One region of the Tigheibacillus halophilus genome, then DNA from elsewhere that is predicted to be linked to it. Evidence: riboswitches for the same ligand, from Rfam matches in the RefSeq annotation. Region 1 holds a riboswitch; each other region holds the start of a gene.

What was found. Region 1 has a riboswitch for S-adenosylmethionine ahead of ACFSMW_RS07600 (sodium:solute symporter family protein). Riboswitches for the same ligand answer to the same signal wherever they lie in the genome.
Region 2: another riboswitch for S-adenosylmethionine. It lies ahead of ACFSMW_RS00735 (Na+/H+ antiporter NhaC family protein); the one in region 1 lies ahead of ACFSMW_RS07600 (sodium:solute symporter family protein).
Region 3: another riboswitch for S-adenosylmethionine. It lies ahead of ACFSMW_RS18855 (OsmC family protein); the one in region 1 lies ahead of ACFSMW_RS07600 (sodium:solute symporter family protein).
Region 4: another riboswitch for S-adenosylmethionine. It lies ahead of metK (methionine adenosyltransferase); the one in region 1 lies ahead of ACFSMW_RS07600 (sodium:solute symporter family protein).

Annotation. Positions count from the first base shown of each region.
Region 1 covers NZ_JBHUIZ010000005.1:265,261-269,654, forward strand. The annotation lists gene lacD (tagatose-bisphosphate aldolase) at 1-547, shown strand, start outside; gene ACFSMW_RS07600 (sodium:solute symporter family protein) at 948-2,570, opposite strand; SAM riboswitch class I at 2,716-2,820, opposite strand; gene ACFSMW_RS07605 (MFS transporter) at 3,371-4,394, shown strand, end outside.
Region 2 covers NZ_JBHUIZ010000003.1:37,775-42,168, reverse strand. The annotation lists gene ACFSMW_RS00740 (YceI family protein) at 1-422, shown strand, start outside; gene ACFSMW_RS00735 (Na+/H+ antiporter NhaC family protein) at 770-2,104, opposite strand; SAM riboswitch class I at 2,186-2,294, opposite strand; gene ACFSMW_RS00730 (cupin domain-containing protein) at 2,523-3,074, shown strand; gene ACFSMW_RS00725 (aspartate aminotransferase family protein) at 3,271-4,394, opposite strand, start outside.
Region 3 covers NZ_JBHUIZ010000017.1:85,790-90,183, reverse strand. The annotation lists gene ACFSMW_RS18860 (heavy metal translocating P-type ATPase) at 1-1,832, shown strand, start outside; SAM riboswitch class I at 1,956-2,066, shown strand; gene ACFSMW_RS18855 (OsmC family protein) at 2,240-2,692, shown strand; gene ACFSMW_RS18850 (LLM class flavin-dependent oxidoreductase) at 2,778-4,181, shown strand; gene ACFSMW_RS18845 (sodium:solute symporter family protein) at 4,186-4,394, shown strand, end outside.
Region 4 covers NZ_JBHUIZ010000002.1:43,707-48,100, reverse strand. The annotation lists gene asnB (asparagine synthase (glutamine-hydrolyzing)) at 1-961, opposite strand, end outside; gene metK (methionine adenosyltransferase) at 1,459-2,667, opposite strand; SAM riboswitch class I at 2,869-2,976, opposite strand; gene pckA (phosphoenolpyruvate carboxykinase (ATP)) at 3,287-4,394, shown strand, end outside.

The DNA of each region.
Region 1 (4,394 bases):
CGCGGAATGTAGGGCGGAAGATATTCCGTTTTTTCTGGAGATTGTAACGTATGATGCACACATTGCAGATTCGAAGAGTAAGGCTTATGCAAGGGTGAAGCCGCATAAAGTAAACGGGTCCATGAAGGAATTTTCTAAATCGCGATATGAAGTGGATGTATTGAAAGTGGAAGTCCCTGTCAACATGGATTACGTGGAGGGACACGGAGCGGAGGCAGTGTATTCCGAACAAGAAGCGCAAGCATATTTTAAGGAACAGAGCTACACAACAGGTTTACCATTCATTTTCCTGAGCGCCGGAGTGAGCGCAGAGATGTTTCAAGAAACGTTACGGTTTGCACATGCTGCGGGATCAAATTTTAACGGTGTTTTATGCGGTCGAGCCACTTGGAAGGATGGCGTAAAGATCTATTCTGAATTGGGCGAGGGTGATGCAAGAGAATGGCTGCAAACACAAGGAAAGCAAAATATTGAAGCTTTGGACGCAGTGGTTCAAGAGACAGCCTCTTCAGTGATGGAAAAGATTGAATCAAACGGTTATAACTAAAGTGCCGTGCTACTGAAAATATATATCTATCAAAGCTATTAATCTTATTGCTTTGTTTGGAAATAAAAAAGCCTGTAAAAATATTATATTGTGCTACCCAAACGAAAGGGGAAGGCGCAGCCTTAGAAAGAGAAATAATTCCTCGCGAGCTGGCTAGCGCACAGGAGGGATTATTTTTTATTTTGGGACACGATAAACACGATTAACATGCCGAAAAAAATCATCAGTCTTAATACGTTATACGTATCCATGGCACCACCTTCCTTCATGGGAAAATCCCAGAAGGAGTGCGCGCCTAATCCCTCATGTCAAGCCAGTCTATTGTTAGAATCTCCTGCTCCACTTTCGAACTGAAGCAGGAGAAAACTTACTTATTAATAGCCCTCTTCTTCCATTCACTTCACATCGACATCTGCCGACTCACGGGCTGCTCCTCTGCTTTTGATTCCGGTATCAAGATAATAATGGCTATGAACAGGCTGATAATGATAGTGAACAGCGTTATACCAAGTAATCCCAAATCATAAATCGTGTGAAATCCTGCGATAAGTGTAAGAACCAACAGTACACTAAATGCGAATGCATAATACCCCTTTTTTGCCCCTGTTGAGAACAAATTGACTTTTATATTACCTTTTTCTTGTATGAACGTTACGATGACAAGGATGATGATATTGGCTGACATCCCGATCCAGACCGGGTGGATATTTAAATAGAATTCATTCGGCAGCCATCCGCCAAGGTGATACCACACAATGCCAGATAAAAACCCGGTAACCATAGAGCTGACTACGGCCCCTTTTGTAGCAAGCTTCCAGAACAATACAGCAACCACTGGAGCGAATGTCGCGGAATTCCTCATGGTCCAGGCCAATACATTCCACCATGCAGATTGCTCTGTCCTGAGCATGCCAAAGACGATCATCAGTACGGTGAGTATCAGTAAGGATCTTTTCGTATATGTGATGAGTTGGTCAGAGGTGGCTGTGGGATGAAGGGCGCTTCCTACATCTTTGCCTAAACTTGTTGCACCGGAAAATTGGCACGGTGCTCCCCATCCAAGGGCGCAAGCCCAAACGCCGAGGAAAAATAAACCGACAAGGGGTGCAGGCAACACCTCCATCAAGTATTGCGGGAGCGCTACCAAACCAAGTGTGGACCCTGGAACAACAATTGCAGCCGAGATTCCAAACAATGTACCTAATACAATGAAAGGGATGCCGAAAATGGATGCTATTTTCAATCCCTTTTGCCCCTCTTCTGGTGTCTTACAGGAAAGAGCCATTTGAAATGCTGCCTGAGCCAGTATCACATTGACCAAAAATGTACCAAACCATGCGACGATTATTTGAATTCCGACGCTGCCAAATTGAAACATTTCCGGATTGGAAGTGGCATATGCAAGCAAGCCGTCTATGCCAGGATTAAGCAGAAATGCAACAATTCCTATCACAAACATAGCTGCGAACAAGAAGATGTTGATCGTTTGTGTAAACGCAATGGACCACATGCCGCCAGCTTGCAAATAAATATATAAAAGCAGCGCCGTAAATGCGATGGATATTGTCAGGGAAACCCCAGTGAATACGTGGACGGCTGATGCAAATGCAATAGCAGTAGCTACAGACCACATCGGAAAAGCAAAGGCAGTGATTGCACCGCCAATACCAAGCGCTGATCTGCCATAACGGTTTCCGATCATTCCGGAAACGGTGACTACCAACTTTTCCCTGAATGGCCCAATGATCAAGAAAGCTATAATCAATATTTGTGTCGTTTCCGCGACTCCATACCAAATTGCTGATACGCCAGATAGATAGGACAATTCGACTATTGATATAAATGTAGATCCTGAAAATAAACCGGTTATGCAAAAGGCGACGATCCATTTATTGAAAGCTCGGCCGCCAACGAAAAACCCTGTATGCCGATTGGCTTTTTTTCGTGAAACATGTCCCGCTGCTATTAATCCAAATGTATAGAGACATGCGAATAAAATTAACCACAAACCATAAGTTGTCATGATTTATTCCTCCGTTTTAAAATATATTATTCCTATAAAAATACTTTATTTATGTAAAAATCCCTGCTTATTGTTCTTTTTACAATAAAAAACCTCCTCCCATAAGATGAGAGAAGGATGATGTGTTTCAATCATGCTTCGATTTTTCTCATCTTCGGAATACAGTGTATCCCCTGAAATTAGCACCATGCAGTGTCTGCTGGTTGCTGAGGCTTCACAGGGTCAGTCCCTCCACCTCTCTTGATAAGAATGAAACGTAATATATTAAATTATAGTGAATTATAAACTTTCAAATAAACGTTGTCAAACGCTTTTTGGAAATCTCTGTAAATTGGTTTTAAACTTGAAAGCTGGAATGTAGATTTGTTAAAAAGATGACGCAACATATCGCTTTAAATGCATCAACGTAACAAACGACGCCGTTTCCAAGAACGCTGGTGGACAACCTTACCAAGATAGATAAAAATAAATTCCAGCGAAAATTTAACATAACAGGACTGTTGACAATCTTTGGATTAACTATTATATTTAGTTTGTTAATTAATTTAATTTAGTTGTGCATTTACTTGCATGAACAAATGAATTCGTTTCCAAGTAACCGGTTCGGCACACAGCGGAAAATGGACAATTCGGTACCGAGTATATTAATAGTTTTGGCAGCGGTTTACTGATTTAATTTTTTGATTAGTTGAGTTAGTGGAAACGGGTTAACGATGAATCAAATCAAACTGAAGTAATGAAAGCGGTGATCAAAGAGACGAAGAGCGGGTTCGATAACATTTCAGGGGGAGGCGTTGGTATTGGCCGATGCATTAAAGGAAACAGAAGTACAGGGTGCGAATGTGACAGGTAAGATAAGCACGAAGGAAAAAATAGGCTATGGCATTGGTGATATTGCTTCGAATTTTGTGTGGGGCATGGTTTCAAGTTACTTGCTTTTCTTTTACACGGATATTTTTGGGATAACGGCTGCTGCTGCAGGTACATTGTTTATTGTTACCCGGTTATGGGATGCCATCAATGATCCCTTGATGGGAATTGTTATTGATAAAACAAAAAGTAAGCATGGAAAAACGAGACCATATTTACTTTATTTGCCTATTCCATTAGCTGTTATCAGCGTGCTGACTTTTATTACGCCAAGCTTTTCAGAAGGAGGGAAATTGGTTTACGCGTATATAACCTACACCCTGCTTGGAATGGCATTTACTGCCATTAATTTGCCTTATGCATCGCTGATGCCGAGGATGACCAGGGATTCAGGGGAGAAAGCGGAGCTCAATAGTTACAGGGGAATGGGCAGGACGATTGCAACGATCATTGTTGCTGCGGCTACATTACCTCTGGCAAGTTTACTTGGCAATGGCGATGAGAAAATAGGGTTTCCTATTACGATGGGTATTTATTCAGTGGTTGCTACAGTTTTGTACTTCGTTACCTTTAAGAGCTGTCATGAGCGAGTTGTTCCCAAAAACACGGATAAGCTGGTTAGTTTAGGTCAATCCGTAAAAGATATGATGAAAAATAGAAGCTGGAGTCTTGTTTCGATTAGTGCCACATTGTGGTTTCTTCGATCAGGGACGATGAATGCAGCTTTAATATACTATATTAAGTATTACCTTGGACAACCCGGAATGATACCGTTTTATTTGACCTTGCTCAATGTTGCGAATCTGCTTGGGACAGTTTTAGCTTTCTTTGTTCTAAAAAGATGGGGAAGCAGAAATTCCAGTGTGATCATGTATGCCATAGCAACCGTACTGTTTATTGTTCTATACCTGCTTGGAAGCGATTCAACAATTCTATTCTCCACTTTATTTTTCC
Region 2 (4,394 bases), on a different contig from region 1:
TTGAAGCGGATCCGGAAGATTTGACAACCGCGGAAATCGAATTCAATGTGGACTTAGCAAGTATTGAAACACGTAACAAAGGACGCGATGAACATTTGCGTTCGGCTGATTTTTTTGATACTGAAAATCATCCTAAAATGACATTCAAGGCAACGGAGATCGTCCGTAAAGGGCAAGGCGAATATGATATTACTGGTGACATGACGATACGCGGAACTACAAAGCCGCTAACATTCCACGTCACCTACGAAGGCTCCGGAAAAGACCCATGGGGTAATGAAGTTGCCGGCTTCAGCGGAGAAGGTAAGTTGAACCGCAAAGACTTCGGGCTTACTTGGAATTCGAAATTGGAAACTGGCGGAGTGCTTGTCGGAGATGATGTGAAAATTTCCATTGAACTTGAAGCGACAAAAGAAGCATAACAATAGTTTTAAAAAGTTCGGTACCCATAAAGAAAGGCACCTGGGAAAGGTGCCTTTTTTCATGGAGCTTGCTTTTTCAACATATACATTTTTACAGATAAACAACCTTAAACCTTTCACAGACTATCAGCATATCATCTTTGAACTCCTTGACCATCCTCTTTCATTCTCCTGCAAAGCACTGTTTATACTCCATTTGCCAATAAGCTAATGAACGATCCCCTTCTTTGAAGGGCGCTTCACATCTGATCGTTGTGCATGGATTTTTCTTACAGTCACTTCCCAGAGCTTTCTTGCTGATTCATTTTTCATTCCTTCTCTCCCCATCACTTTCGAGAAACCATTCGTCACATTTTTGAAGTTGCCTTTGTTTTCACTTGTTTTTCCGGTTTTCTTAAATTTTTCCATTTTGGATAACCTATCAAGATGGCGACAATACCGCAAATGCCAAGCATGAAAGGGTAAAAGGAGTACGGCATGATGGTCACAGGCGAAATGGCAGCAAGTCCGGAGGCAGCAAGTAACTGGCCGCCATAAGGAATTATTCCTTGAAAACAGCTGGAAAAAATATCAAGCAAACTGGCCGTTTTCCGCGGATCGATATCGTATTCATCAGCGACGCTTTTGGCCAACGGACCGGTAATGATGATAGAAATAGTATTATTCGATGTTGCAATATCTGTCGCGCTGACCAGCCCCGCTATACCTGCTTCTGCACCTTTTTTTGATTTGATTCGTTTCGTAATAACGTGCAACAGGAAAGTAATGCCACCGTTAAATTTGATAAGCTCTACCATGCCGCCAATAATAATAGCAATGATAGCGAGATTTTCCATACTCATGATACCTTCTGAAACTGCTTTAAAAAACGTCGAAAGACTGTAACTCCCATCCATCCATCCAATAATGCCGGCAAACAGCGTTCCGCCAAACAATACAACCAGCACATGCACGCCAACGATTGCAGCAATCAGAACCGCTAAATAAGGCAGCACCTTCAAGAGTTCAAAGGAGTACTCCTGGGAAACCGCGGCTTGTGCATTCATCGTAATAAGACCTAGAATGACAGCAGTCACAATGGCCCCTGGCAGCACAATAAAAAAGTTTACCTTGAATTTATCTCTCATCTTAGTATGTTGTGTACGCACCGCCGCGATGGTGGTATCGGAGATCATGGATAGGTTATCACCAAACATAGCTCCACCGACCACTGTCGCCATAGAGAGGGCCAATGAGATATCCGTCTGCTCCGCAATACCTATTCCAATTGGTGCCAGCGCTACAACAGTTCCTGTCGATGTGCCCATCGAAATGGAAATGAAGCAGCCGATGACAAACATCCCTACCATCAGCATATTGCCTGGAAGAAAAGACATCCCCAGATTGACTGTAGCCTCCACTGCACCCATCCCTTTGGCAACCTCGGCGAAAGCACCTGCCAAAATAAAAATCATCGCCATTAAAATAATATTAGGATTCCCGCCACCTTTTGAAAATGTCTCCACTTTTTCCATCAACGTTCGCTTTCTATTCATCGTTAACGCCAGGGCAGCTGCAATAACCAGCGCCACATTAATCGGCATATTGGAAAAGTCTTTGGAAATGATACCTGTCCCAATAAACAGCAGTACGAATACAACCAATGGTAATAATGCGATAAAACTTCCTTTTTCTTCGTTCACTCTGCCTCTCCCCTGTCTCCTATAACGGCATAAAAATAAAAAGCCTCTCCATCATAGAGAGGCACATTAGCAAAACAGCCTCTCTTATTTTTCAAAATAGTCATTTTGTAGGATTTAGCACCAGTTCATTTTACATGAAAGGTTGCTGTAGCTTCATTGGGCCTATTCCCTCCACTACTCTTCATAAGAGATGTCACTTCTATTCAGTTTTCAATGCTAAAGCAATCTTAGTTATTCAATTTAACGAAAAAAAAGGGAAAAGTCAATGATTCTTTCTTTTTATAAAAGATGAAACCTTTACCGAACCGGCTTGTTCATTTAGACAGCATGAACTAATAACGCGCCCTGTACATTCACCTATTTTCCTTCCAAGCATAGGATAATGCAGTAACGCAGTACTCTTTGAAAGGATGAAAATATGTACCCATATTATTATGTCAATGCTTATCCGGTCTTCAACCCTGTTCCGTTTTCCGGATGGAACAGGAGTATTGATCCTTACATCTACACAGATGGATGGCATCAATTTTATCCAGCTGCACCAGCCACGGAAAGAAAAATGATGGCACAGGATTACGGTCAGCAGCCATTTGTAACCGATATCGAAAAAGCTGCTGAAGAAAACGATTATTTTCGCACGGCGCTATGGACCGGCAAACATCTCCAGGTTACATTGATGAGTATTCGTCCTGGCGAGGATATCGGCTTGGAGGTCCACCGGAATGTCGACCAGTTTTTAAGAATTGAAGACGGCCATGGATTGGTGCAGATGGGAAATGCCCAAAATAATCTCTTATTCCAGAAAAACGTCTCGGAGGACGATGCGATTATGGTCCCGGCAGGAACATGGCACAATGTGACAAATACAGGAAACGAAGCGCTGAAACTGTATTCAATCTACGCTCCTCCCGAGCATCCATTTGGTACCATCCACAGAACGAAAGAAGAAGCGAAAATGCAAGAACACTAGAAAAAGGGGGCTAGCCAATATCCGAATCAAGCTTCGTAAAGTTTCTTTAAGTATGGTGCTATCACTTCAATATATGGAAAGACGTCTTTTCCATTTTCATACTGAAATTAAAATGAAGAAGAGTGCTCTGTATCATGCAGCGTTCCTCTTCTTCATGCCCTCTATGTTACGGATATCACTCAAATCATTGCTGTCATCAAGGCGTGTTTTCCTTGAATACTTCTTTCATAACAGAAACAATATATGCTACATCTTCATCTGTACAAGAAAGTGGAGGACACAGCGCTAATATATTGTTGTATCCCTCAACTGTATCACCATTTTTGCCGATGATCAGTCCTTTTGCTTTACAATCACTGATGATTTTATTTACTCGCTTTGGCAGGGCTGGTTGCTTTGTTTTCTTATCCTCCACCATTTCAATCCCCAATAGAAAACCTAAACCGCGAACATCGCCAACAAACGGATGATTCTTCAATTCTGCAAGCTCGTTTTGTAATCGTTCTCCTAACAATGCCGATCTTTCGACCAAATTTTCTTTTTCCAGGATTTCTATATTTTTAAGTGCCACTGCGCATGCTGCAGGGTTCCCACCAAACGTGTTTACATGACGGAAATGATTGTTTTCTCCGTTACTCTCAAAAACTTTATATATATCTTTTCGGACCGCAGTAACAGATAAAGGTAAATAAGCACTGGTCAATCCTTTCGCCATTGTCACCATATCGGGTTTGATGTTGAAATGCTGATGGCCAAACATTTTACCTGTTCTGCCAAAACCACAAATCACCTCATCAATGATTAGCAACACACCGTGTTTCTTGCAAATCTCTTGTACTTTTTCAACATATACGCGATCCGGAATGAGGATACCGCCACCTGTTATTAGCGGCTCCATGATGACTGCTGCAACCGTTTCTTTCTGCTCCCAGATGATTTTATCTTCCAGTTCCTGTGCCCGCTGTAAATTATATGCTTTTACTGACATGCCATCCGGACGCCGGTAATTATCGGGCGGTGAAACGTGCAGAAATCCGGAATTAAGTGGCTCATACTTATATTTTCTTAATGCCTGACCCGTAGCAGATAAAGCCCCCATTGACCCGCCGTGATAGGCACGATAACGTGAAATGAATTTATGCCGCGCCTGTTCTCCATTCTGCTGATGGTATTGTCGAGCAATTTTAAAAGCAACCTCATTGGCATCAGAACCACTATTGGAGTAAAAAATCATATAGTCATCTCCAAGCAGTTCGTTTACTTTTTCTGCAAGCTGAATCCCAGGCATATGGCTCTGTGTCATGGATGTGTAAGCCAGTT
Region 3 (4,394 bases), on a different contig from region 1:
TCTTCCAATTGATGATCACTATGCCTATCCAATTCATTATTGGACGACCTTTTTATGACCGGGCTTGGAAAGCCTTGCAGCACAAGAGTGCAAACATGGATGTTTTAGTTGTACTGAGCACCTCTGCTGCCTTCTTTTACAGCCACTATCTCACATTCACCTCGTTTTATACAGACCATTCATCCCAAAATATCGTTCTCTATTACGAAACAAGTGCTTTTATATTTACCTTTATTTTATTAGGAAAACGATTAGAAGCCAGTACAAAGGCAAAGACGACAGCATCCATCAAAAAACTATACGAATTACAAACCAATATGGCAACGGTGCTCAGCAACGGCATGGAAAAACGTATGGAGGTTTCGATTTTAGAGCCCGGAAATATCATTTTAGTGAAACCCGGGGAAAGAATTCCTATTGACGGACAAGTTCTTTCCGGGAGTTCCACTGTGGATGAGTCACTGCTGACAGGTGAGAGCCTGCCTACTGAAAAGGATGCTGGAAAGTATGTATATGCCGGCACTATCAACCATCATGGCTCATTGAAAATAATTGTAACGAAAGCCAAAGCTGATACAGCGCTGGCACAAATTATCCATATTGTGGAAGAAGCGCAATCTGAGAAAGCGCCGATCCAGCATATTGCAGATAGAATTACCGGCATCTTCGTGCCTATTGTTCTATTCCTCGCTTCCTGCACTTTTATCACTTGGTATATCGTGCTGGAAACAGGACAGTTCAATATCGCTTTAGAAAGAACTATTGCGGTATTGATCATTGCCTGTCCATGTGCTTTAGGACTTGCTACCCCGACATCTGTGATGGTTGGAAGTGGACGTGCAGCCCAGCACGGTATTTTGTTCAAAGAAGGTCAATTTCTGGAACGTCTTGCTTCATGTGATGTGTTCCTGTTTGATAAGACCGGCACACTCACCCAGGGCACACCGGAAGTGAGTGATATCTACGTAAATGGGATAACTAACAATCAACTGCTTCTTTATATGGGAGCACTGGAGAATGCAGCAAACCATCCACTTGCCAACGCAGTCGTGTCAGAAGCAAGAAAACATCACATGCGTCTGCCAGATGCCACAGCTGTCTCAATGCTCCCAGGTGCAGGAATAAAAGGATACGTTTTGAGTAAGCCAGTTTTCATAGCAAATCGGCGACATTTACAGGAAAAACAGCGATTTTCTAAAACAGAAGCTGATTTACTGAAAAAACTGGAGCATGAAGGAAAAACTGTCATGGTCTGTTTTATGGATGAAAAATTTGTTGGATTCATCGCTGTCACAGATCAGATAAGACCTCACGCAGCCAAAATAGTGTCAACGTTAAGTAAAAGGAAGTTCCCCGTCATCATGTTGACTGGCGATAATCAGTTTGCCGCAAAACAGGTCGCGGGCAAAACAGGTATTAGACATTTCCAGGCTGAAATGACACCACAGGAAAAGTCTGCCGTAATCAAACAGCTGCAAAAGGAAGGACACACTGTTGCAATGGTTGGAGATGGGATGAATGACTCGCCGGCACTTGCAGTTGCTGATGTTGGCATTGCCATTGGAGCAGGTTCAGACATTGCCCTGGATGCGGGCGGGGTCACGATAGTCAATGATGATTTACTGCAGCTGACAGACGCTGTTGCTATCAGTAAAAAAACAATGAAGAACATTAAACAAAATTTCACTTGGGCCTTTCTCTACAATATCCTGATGATCCCCTTGGCAATTGTCGGGGTTATGCCACCATGGATTGCCGCCGCCGCGATGGCGTGCAGTTCTGTCACCGTCGTATTGAACGCACTCAGACTGAAAAAAGTGAAACTGGACTAAATCTTGTTTGCATCTCCAGTGTGGAAAATGGAAGGTGTAGCTTTACATTTTTTTCAAAATTGGTTGACAGTTATTTTTTTTGTGATAAGATTGCTTATAATCAATTAAATAGCACATATTTGCTTCTTATCAAGAGAGAGGGAGGGACTGACCCTGTGAACTCTCGGCAACCGAATCTCACAACAGATTACGGTGCCAAATTCAGAGAAATGCCCAGCATTTCGCAGATGAGAAGGTTTGCGCAAAAAGAAATTATTTTTGTGGACCCTTTTCCAATGCGGAGAAGGGTCTTTTTGGTACAAGAAAAGAATTTAAGCTTCACCCTGTTCACTAGCTGTACGCCTAGCAATGTCACGAAGAGTAGGAAAAAGTAAAAGTTTCGCAAATTGAAAGGAGAAGAAAACAGTATGGCAAAACAAACATTCACCGCAACAGCAACCTGGAAGGAGAATCTATTAGTAGAAACCGAATCACGGGGACACCGCATTCTCATCGATGAACCACAAGAGCTCGGAGGCTCAGACAAAGGAATGAATCCTGTAGAAGTAGTCTTATCAGCCTTAGGCGCCTGCCAGGCCATCGTGGCTCGGACTTACGCCTCACAATTCGGTATTGACTTGAAAGGCTTCAGGGTAACAGTTGAAGGTGATCTGGATACGGACGGATTTCTGAATAAATCGAATGTCAGACCGGGTTTCTCTAACATTCGTTACATTTTTCATATTGATACAGAGGCACCAGCAGAAAAAATCAGTGCTTATCAAGAGTTTATCGAGACTCATTGCCCTGTAGGTGATACACTTGCCAATCCGGTTGCATTAAAAGCATCCCAGGTTATCGTAGAACATCCAACCTATTAACAACGATGCATCATCATCATTGTGGCTAACCACAGTATTAAACCAACTAAACCTATATATTTAATCAAAAATAAAGGAGTCTTGCATAATGACTAAACAAATTCATTTAAACGGTTTTATCCAACATTCCCCTTCCCCACATTCGACTGGATTGTGGAAACATCCAAAGGATCAAGGAACAAACCATCATCGTATTTCTTATTGGACAGAAGCGGCTCAAATTCTCGAAAAAGGAAAGTTCGACGCCATGTTTATTGCTGATGTTCTCGGCACATACAGCGTCTATCAAAACAGCTTCAAACCCGCGGCCCAGCATGCTGTGCAATTTCCTGCCCACGATCCGGTTTTACCTATTTCTGCAATGGCTGCAGTTACAGAAAATCTTGGTTTTGCAGTAACGATATCAGCTACCTATGCACAACCATATGCTCTTGCAAGGCAGTTGTCTACACTTGATCACCTATCCAAGGGGCGAATTGCATGGAATATCGTGACTTCTTATTTGGAAAGTGAGGCTACTAACCTGGGATTGCCGCAACGTCTCCCCCATGATTTACGTTATGATCGTGCTGACGAATTTCTTGAAGTAGTATACAAATTATGGGAACAGAGTTGGGAAGACGGCGCAATCATACTGGATCAGGAAAGCGATACATTTGCCGATCCCGAAAAAATTCATGCAATACATCATGAAGGAGAGTTCTTTCATGTACCTGGCCCCCACCTGGTTGAGCCCTCCCCACAACGGACACCGGTTCTATTCCAGGCCGGTGCATCACCACGGGGAAGAGATTTCGCGGCAAAACACGCAGAGGGTGTCTTCATTAAAAATCACTCTTTGGAGGCGGTCAAAGCGTATACTGCCGATCTTAGGCAACGTACCCGCAGGCAAGGCAGGCAGCCTGAAGACATCAAGATATTCCCCATGATCCTGCCAATTGTCGGTTCCACAGAAAAAGAGGCCTACGAAAAATATGAAGAACTGACAAACCATGTCAGCTATGAAGGTACGCTAGCGCTTTTATCGGGACATACCGGCATTGATTTTTCAACATATGACCCAAATCAGTACATCGAAGAAATGAAAACAGAAGCAGTACAAGGAAATTTGGATTTATATGCAAAAGATCCGAAAAAAAGATGGACATTACAAGAAGCAGTTAAAAATCACGGACTTGGCAATGGTACTGTAAAATTTATCGGCACACCAGAACAAATTGCCGATCAAATAGAACAGTGGGCTGATGAGGGGGATGCAGATGGCTTTAATATTGCCCAAGCATATTCTCCAGGGACCTTCCAAGAATTCGTGGACCATGTCGTGCCCGAACTGCAAAAACGCGGAATTTACCGGACTGAATATGAAGCTGGTACATTACGGGAAAATCTATATGGTAAAGGTTCAGTCCATCTGCCATCTAGTCACCCAGCAAAGAAAACCCGCATTTCAACAGGCAATAAAACTTTAACCACAATAAGAGAGAGTTGAGGACATGGAGACAATCAGGCTATACACATGGATAGGTTTCGTTATTTTTGTCATCGTCATGATCGGTATTGGTTTTGTTTCCGGAGGTAAAACAAAAAGCATCAGTGATTTTGCTATCGGCGGAGGAAAACTTGGCCCATACTTGCTTGGGCTTTCCTTTGCCGCTACCTATCTAAGCGCCGCTACATTTTTGGGATACGTCGGCTGGTCCCA
Region 4 (4,394 bases), on a different contig from region 1:
CTTCTGGCGAGATAACATAAGAGATGTTTTCTACATCAAGCTTATCTGCGGTTTCTTTAGCAACATCAATCTCGGAAAAACCTTCACGGGCAAATCCAACCGAAAAAGTTTTTATGTTCGGATTAAATTTTTTTGCCATTGCAACGATCAGCGTCGAATCGATGCCCCCGGACAAAAATGAACCCACTGGTACATCACTGCGCATATGCACATTGACACTATCATACATTACATCTTGAATTCGTTTTATCCATCCTTTTTTATCCATCAGCACTGGACGGAATTCTGCATGGAAAAAGCGATGGAACGTAATCGATTCACCTGATTTTTTAACAAAATAATGCCCTGGTTCAACCTTTTTAATACCGCTTGTCATAGACATTGGCTCTGGAACGAACTGGAAACTTAAATACTGCTGCAGGGCGTCCAAATTCACATTTTCTTCTTCAAGCATCATTGCTATGCTCTTTTTCTCAGATGCGAAATAAGTGCCATCAGCAGCCTCATGGAAAAACATTGGCTTGATTCCAAAAGGATCACGTGCGCCATAAAGTGTCTCGTTTTCTTTATCCCACACTAAAATAGAAAACATCCCACGCAAATATTGAAATGCATGCTGCTTATGTTTCGCAAACAATGCAGCAATGACTTCTGTATCCGAATCAGTCGCAAACGTATATCCTTCCTTCAGCAACTCTTCTCTCAATTCGATGTAATTGTAAATTTCACCATTAAAAATGAGCCATATTTTTTCATCGTCGTAGCTAAGGGGTTGTTTCCCACTGTCCAAATCGATAATGCTCAAACGGCGGAATCCGAACGATACGAACTCATCATAATAATATCCTTCATCATCCGGTCCTCTATGTGTAATGATATTGTTTTGATTTTCAAATTGCGTAATTTGCTCTTTAGTCGGCCTGGTTGGTTTGTTACGAATCATTCCGATAAATCCGCACATATTCTTTTTCCTCTTTCCTGCACTGTATTTATACTCTAAGAGGATGCTCAAAAAACACTTTGAAATGGCCCTCCCCATACTCCAACAGCTCGGTATTTTTGTTCTGGTTGTAAAGGAAGCTTCGTCAGCAATCCCGTGACGCAAGGGCAACCGACATCAGCAATACTATACAAGCCTTCACTCGATAAAGATCAGCTTGAACACCGTTGGTCATTTCCATTTTTTGAACACACACTTTAGAAAGTATATCATAAAACAATTATCTTTTCGATAGCTCTTTGGTTCAATTAATCACAATTATTTTCCGCCATTTCACGCAAGACCATTCAAGAGCTGACAATTTCCTTTTCCCTATTTTTTAACAATATGGCGGGAAACATGCATCAATTAAACAAAGAAAAAAAGATCATTCCCATCTTCTCTAAGCGAAATGGAAATAACCTTTTTTAAACGGATGATAGTGAACCTATCCGCTCGTAACGATGAGCCTGGCCGTTTTACTGTGAAACTTTTTCAGTAACAGCCTTCAGTTCTGAGATTTTATCTGTTTTTTCCCAAGGGAATAACACGTCAGTTCTCCCGAAATGCCCGTATGCAGCCGTCTTTCTAAAAATAGGCTGTTTAAGCTGTAACATCTGAATAATGCCCGCCGGGCGCAAGTCAAAAATGTCCCTCACAGCGGATACTAATGCTTCTTCACTTACTTTTCCAGTTTCAAAAGTATTGATTGCGATGGAAACCGGCTCAGCAACACCGATCGCATATGCCAGTTGAACTTCGCAGGATTTTGCAAGTCCGGCGGATACGATGTTTTTCGCTACATAACGTGCAGCATAGGCGGCTGAACGGTCAACTTTCGTAGCATCTTTACCACTGAAAGCGCCGCCCCCATGCCGTGCATAACCGCCATACGTGTCCACGATGATCTTACGTCCCGTCAGACCTGCATCCCCCTGCGGTCCACCTATGACGAATCGGCCGGTAGGATTAATGAAATATTTGGTATCTTCATCCAATAATTCAACAGGAACTATTGGATTGATCACCTTTTCTTTCAAGTCTCTTTCAATCTGTTCCGTTTCGATGTCAGGATGGTGTTGTGTCGAAATAACGATAGTATCGATACGCATTGGTTTATCATTTTCATCATATTCAACGGTTACTTGTGTTTTTCCATCTGGGCGCAAATAATCCAACACATGTTCTTTACGTACATCAGAGAGCTTTTTGGCAAGCTTATGCGCCAAAGAAATCGGTAAAGGCATCAGTTCTGGCGTTTCATCGCAGGCAAAGCCGAACATAAGCCCCTGATCACCTGCACCGATTGCAGCTATTTCTTCTTCAGTTTGTTTTCCCTGGCGTGCTTCGTACGCTGTATCTACACCACTGGCAATATCCGGAGACTGTTCATCGATTGCAGTCAATACCGCACAAGTTTCCGCATCAAAACCATATTTGGCTCTCGTATAACCGATTTCTTTGATTGTTTGTCTGACAATTGCTGGTATATCGACATACGTACTCGTAGTGATTTCTCCAGAAACAAGTACAAGACCAGTAGTTACTGTAGTTTCACATGCCACTCTTGCATTAGGATCTTTACTGATAATTTCATCTAAAATAGCATCTGAAATCTGGTCACATATTTTATCAGGATGCCCTTCGGTAACCGATTCAGATGTAAACAAACGACGATTTTTAGCCATAAGGCTAAATCCTCCCTTTAATATATGGTACGGAACTCCCCTTAGTATCAAGAGATTTAAATTACTTTTTTCATGTTTTCAATAAAAGCTTCATTCACTCTTTTGTATGTGCAGGCAGCTTTTTTATAGAAGATTCATGACGTGCTTTAAGGCAAATAAAAAACCCTTCCTGCCATGCCAGAGGAAAGGAAAAGCCTTTCGCTCTTATTGTTCAAGGAGTTAGCCCTTGCAACAGGTTAGCACCAATTCACGTAGGTGATGGTTGCCGGGTTTCATCGGGACTGTCCCTCCACCAGCTCTGAATAAGAGTATCCGCTCGGTACTAATGTTAACGAAATGAGCAAGAGCTGTCAACTTTTTACGACTTCTACATATATAGATAAAAAAATAATTTATTAGTATGGATTATTAATTTCAATGTGTTATACTAATATGCAGAAACATTACATTTGCCATAAACAGGAAAGAGAGCATATTTCTTATTCTATCGTTTGCGGACTTGTAATACCATTTTAACCTAATCTGTTGCAACAGCAACACATTCTGTGTCTGATCCTGATTATTACTTATCGAATGAATTTCTACACTACTAAAAAGGCAGGTTATCTGAATGATGAACATGATGGAAAGAACGTCTTTAGTGAACAAACTGTGCAATCATCCAAATTTGCATGAAAATTTGAGCACAGCCCGACTTGTTGAAAAAATCACTTCTACGAATGAGGGGGTTCTGACCTCCACCGGCGCAATAAGGGCCACTACCGGCAAATACACTGGACGCTCACCAAAAGACAAGTTCATCATCCGAGATGAATTGACCAGTAATCTGGTTGACTGGGGGCTTGTAAACCAGTCACTTGACGAATCAGTATTTGTAAAATTACTTCATAAAGTTGTTGCACATTTAGAAGGAAAAAGTGAGCTCTTTCGTTTCAAGGGCTTTGCAGGAGCCGACCCTGACTATCGCTTGCCCATCCAGGTAATCAATGAATTTGCCTGGCACAACCTATTTGCCAAACAGCTTTTCATTAGGCCTGATGAAAAGGAACTAATAGATCACGAGGCGGAGTTCACCGTGATTTCCGCACCGACCTTCAAAGCAAATCCGGAAGTGGATGGGACTAATTCGGAAGCATTTGTCTGTGTATCATTCAAACATCGCATTATATTGATCGGCGGAACAGAATATGCCGGGGAAATCAAAAAATCCATTTTTTCTGTCATGAATTTTCTTCTGCCGCAAAATGACATCCTAACAATGCATTGCTCCGCCAATGTCGGCCAGGAAGGTGATGTCGCTTTGTTCTTCGGGTTATCAGGCACAGGTAAAACAACGCTGTCTGCTGACCCATACCGAAAACTCATCGGTGATGATGAACATGCTTGGAGTCCACACGGTGTATTCAATATTGAAGGCGGATGTTATGCAAAATGTATCAATCTGTCTGCTGAAAAGGAACCGCAAATTTATAATGCTATCCGCTTTGGCACTGTTCTGGAAAATGTGGTACTCGATGAGGATACGCGCGTACCAGATTATAGCGATACATCTTTGACTGAAAATACAAGAGCAGCTTATCAATTAGATAATATGGACAATATTGTTGAACCAAGCGTTGCCGGACATCCAAATACAATCATATTCTTAACTGCAGATGCATCCGGTACTCTGCCGCCCATTTCCAAATTGAGCAAGGAACAGGCAATGTATCATTTCCTAAGTGGCT